One region of the Isoalcanivorax indicus genome, then DNA from elsewhere that is predicted to be linked to it. Evidence: predicted binding sites of a transcription regulator. Region 1 holds the regulator's gene; the other holds the start of a gene.

Region 1 (2,201 bases):
AGACTGGTTCCGGTCACCAGTTGCTGCTGTACGCCAGCAGCGTGGGCCCGCTCCAGCACGGCGTCCAGATCGCCGGCAAAACGTTTGTCCGTCAGGTTGACGCCGATGTCCATCAGGGGCATCGGCGTTGCATTGTCATCGAGGATCGGATCATGTGCGCGCATGGCGCGCATTATTCCGCAGCGTGCGGGGCAGTCTCAAGCGCTTCGCGCAGTTGTTCGACGCGGCGACGGTTGGCGCCCATGTCGTGGTAGCCGATACGTGACGAGGAGCGCACCTGAATCATGCCGTCTGGCTGAATCCAGAAGTTCACATCATCCCTGAAGCGCATCAGGCGAGTCCGGAACACGGCATGGATATGTATCGCGTCGCCGGTCACGATGCGAGTCCAGTCAACGCGGGGCAGCTCATCGAGCAGGGCCGTCAGGCGTGCTTCAGCACTGGCGAGGCTATCGCCGCCGCGCAGCGGGGCCACCTGCCGGTCTTCCCGGGTTTCCAGGCTGGATACGCAATGAGGGGCATCGGGGCAGGCGGGCAGGGCTTCATGCATGGCGTTGCCCCGGGCCTGTGGGGTGTCGGCCCGTGCGGGTGTCGACATCATCATGAGCGTGGTCACCAGAGCCATCACCAGCATGGCGAATGGACGTGTATCGAATGACGAGCAGGTTGTCCGCATATCAGGTGCCCTCTCAGGTGCCCTTATGACCGACAGCATGCGGCCATATCTAGTGAACGTCGCGAATCAGGCCGACAAAGATGCCTTCGATCACCAACTGATCCTCGCCCACGATAATCGGCGAGTAATCCTCGTTGGCGGGCAGCAGGGCGGCCTTGCCATTGCTCAATTTGAGGGTCTTTACCGTGACGTCGTCGTCAATGCGTGCGACCACGATCTGGCCGTCGCGGGCGGTCTGGGACTTGCGCACGGCAATCAGGTCACCATCGAGGATGCCGACATCCTTCATGCTGTCGCCCTGGACTCGCAGCAGGTAGGTGGGGCGCTGGCGAAACAGGCCCTGGGGCACTGGCACGCTGCGTTCCACGTTCTCTATGGCTTCGATGGGCAGGCCTGCGGCGACCTTGCCGACGACAGGCAGTTCATCATCGGGCCACAGGGCGGCGTCCAGCAACTGGATGCCCCGGGAGCGGTCATTATGCAGGCGGACATAGCCCTTGCGTTCCAGAGCGCGCAGGTGATCTGAGGCGGCATTCTTCGACTGGAAGCCCATTTCCGCCGCCAGCTCGGCCCGGGTCGGGGCCATGCCGGTATCAGAGAGAAACTGGCGAATACAGTCCAGCACCTGCTGCTGTCGAAATGTCAGTTTGTCGCTCATAACCTGTCCTCTGGCACGTATCTGTCCTGATCCTAGCATGATGACTGTCGAAAAGAACAGTGTTTTTTGGACAGCTTGTCGTCAGGGGTGTACGCATGTCGGCTGAGCGTTGCCGTCGTTCCCGGTGGCGACTAGGATTGGCATCGATTTGCACGAGCTGGAGGGGGAATGAAGCAGGCAGATAGCACGACCTGGCCGTTGCACCGCATCAAGGGGTTGCTGGCAGGGGTGCCTTTCTTCAATGAGGTGCTGCGTCAGGATGCGCAGCAGTTTGATGCGTTACTGGCCCATTGCGAGGTGCTGGTCGCGGGTCCGGGGGACACGGTCATTCGTCAGGGGGATGGCGACAACTGTCTGTATTTTCTGTTACGCGGGCAGCTGGCGGTGATGGCGGAGCAGCCGCAGCAGCGTGAGCAGGTGCTCAACTACATCTCGCCGGGCGAGGTGTTCGGCACCCTGGCCATGCTCCGCGAAACACCGCGCAGCGCCACCATCCGGGTGGATGACGCGACTCGCGAGGCGGTGCTGGCGCGCATCGACTATGTCTTTTTCAGCAACATCCGTGACTTCAGTGTGTTTTCACTGGAAACCAAGCTGTCTTTCTATCACATGCTGGTGCACAACATCCGCTGGACCCTGGAAGTGAACCGCATGCAAGACCCGGATCACGAGGTGGTCAGCCTGCTGCGCAAGGTGCCGATGTACACGGGGGAGCGGGGTACGGATGCGGAACTGGAAGCACTGCATGGCCAGGCGCACATGCTGGCAGAGTTGCTGTGCCGCTGGAATGAAACGCCCACACAGGGCGGGGCCATGCAACTGACCTGAGCCTTACTTGCGGGCGATCTTCACCGCCAGCACGTCGCA
Region 2 (2,201 bases), 220 kb from region 1:
ACCGAAGGTGCCGCAGGCCTGGCGGATATACCCGACCACACCGAATGCCTCCGGCGTGGCGGCTTCGGCGATGCGCAAGCCGAGTTGCTGCTCACCGCTGGTATGAAGGAGATGGTCCAGCAACGCTTCCAGCTGCCGGACGGCCACGGTATGACGTGGATCATCCCAGTTCGCGGTACCCAGGCCTGCTGCCTTCAGGGCGGCGCCTGTGTCGATGCCGAGTTCGGTCGCGCGGTCGGTGAGGTGACGCACCAGACGGGCCATCAGAATGCGCTGGTCTGCGGCCGCCGTCGTGTCGCCGCGGCTGCGCGGGCTGTAAGGTGTCATGGCGCTGCAGGTTCCCGGTTGAAGCGACGCTCTGCTCAAAAGATAGCCACTCGGGGAGGGCAATGCACTACGCCGAAGCGGCCAGTGAATAAACATTTCGTGCCAGAAAAGGCTGACATCAGGACGAGCTGATTTCCTGCATACGCGTCTGGCGGCACGGGTTATGCTTCTTCCGGTCTGGAGTATCGAGATGCGAGGCACCATGTACAACAACCCGGCGCACGACGAGCTGACCTGCGACGACCTGGCCCGGCGAACCGGGCTTGCACTGAAAGCAGCAGGCTGGACAATGGCCACGGCGGAGTCCTGCACCGGTGGCGGCATTGCCGCAGCGGTCACCGATATCGCCGGGAGCTCCGGCTGGCTGGATTCCGGCTTCGTGACCTATTCCAACGAGGCCAAGATGCGGCTGCTCGGCGTGCCCGAGACGGTGCTGGCGACCCACGGCGCGGTCAGCGAAGCGACGGTGCGGGCCATGGCCGAGGGCGTGCTGGCCCGTAGCCCGGTGAATATCGCCGTGGCGGTCAGCGGCATCGCCGGGCCGGATGGCGGCAGTGCCGACAAGCCGGTGGGCACGGTCTGGTTCGCCTGGGCGCGGCGCGGGCAGGGCACCGAGGTCGCGTGCCAGGTATTTGACGGCGACCGTGCCGCGGTTCGCGCGGCCACCGTGATTACAGCGCTGGAAGGCATCATCGCCCGCGTCCCTGCCGCCTGAATACCCGTGTTGGGCGGGTGTTTGGCCAAGGGGTTGCAGGGTTGGCAGGACACAGGCAGAATACTGTTCATTAAGTCAGTGCTGGCGTTACGGTCAGTCTTTCGCAGCACGGCTCATCCCACACAGATCAGACGAGGATTCGGCAATGGATGACAACAAGACGAAGGCCCTGGGGGCCGCCCTGGCCCAGATCGAGCGTCAGTTCGGCAAGGGTTCCGTCATGCGCATGGGCGATCAGAAGCGCGAGCGCATGCCGTCCATTTCCACGGGCTCCCTGGGGCTGGATGTGGCACTGGGCATTGGCGGCCTGCCGAAAGGCCGGATTGTCGAGATCTACGGCCCTGAGTCCTCCGGTAAAACCACACTGACGCTGTCCACCATTGCCCAGGCCCAGAAGCAGGGGGCCACCTGTGCCTTTATTGATGCCGAGCACGCCCTGGACCCGGATTACGCCGAGAAGCTGGGCGTCAACGTGGCCGATCTGATCGTGTCCCAGCCGGATACCGGTGAGCAGGCCCTGGAAATCACCGACATGCTGGTGCGCTCCGGCGCCGTGGACATGGTGGTGGTGGATTCCGTAGCGGCCCTGGTGCCGAAAGCAGAAATCGAAGGCGAGATGGGCGACCATCACGTCGGCGTGCAGGCTCGTCTGATGAGCCAGGCGCTGCGCAAGATCACTGGCTCGGTGAAGAACGCCAACTGTCTGGTGATCTTTATCAACCAGATCCGCATGAAGATCGGCGTCATGTTCGGCAACCCCGAAACCACCACCGGCGGTAACGCCCTCAAGTTCTACTCCTCTGTGCGCCTGGACATCCGTCGCATCGGCGCGGTCAAGCAAGGCGACGAAGTGGTGGGCAACGAGACCCGGGTCAAAGTGGTCAAGAACAAGGTCTCGCCGCCGTTCAAGCAAGCCGAATTCCAGATCCTCTACGGCAGCGGCATCAACAATCTGGGTGAAATCCTGGATATGGGCGTGCAGCTCGGTCTGGTGGACAAGTCCGGCGCCTGGTACGCCTACAAGGGCGACAAGATCGGTCAGGGCAAGCAGAACGCCTGTGATTTCCTGCGCGACAATCAGGAGATCACCAAAGAGATCGAAGCGCAGATTCGGACCCAGTTGCTGCCACCCCTCGCCTCCAAAGGTGAGGCGGCTGTG

Evidence for each region. Region 1 encodes LexA, which represses DNA repair genes until DNA is damaged. Its sites were predicted from a motif close to TACTGTNTANNTANACAGTA; they were not measured.
Region 2: the regulator LexA is predicted to act here: its motif matches at 1,104-1,123, upstream of recA (recombinase RecA).

The regions. Positions count from the first base shown of each region.
Region 1 covers NZ_QGMP01000001.1:1,325,199-1,327,399, forward strand. Annotated here, with positions in the region: gene DKW65_RS06110 (TatD family hydrolase) at 1-164, opposite strand, end outside; gene DKW65_RS06115 (DUF1499 domain-containing protein) at 173-676, opposite strand; gene lexA (transcriptional repressor LexA) at 726-1,334, opposite strand; gene DKW65_RS06125 (cyclic nucleotide-binding domain-containing protein) at 1,503-2,162, shown strand; gene DKW65_RS06130 (universal stress protein) at 2,166-2,201, opposite strand, start outside.
Region 2 covers NZ_QGMP01000001.1:1,105,567-1,107,767, forward strand. Annotated here, with positions in the region: gene DKW65_RS05145 (AraC family transcriptional regulator) at 1-327, opposite strand, end outside; gene DKW65_RS05150 (CinA family protein) at 518-1,042, shown strand; gene recA (recombinase RecA) at 1,188-2,201, shown strand, end outside.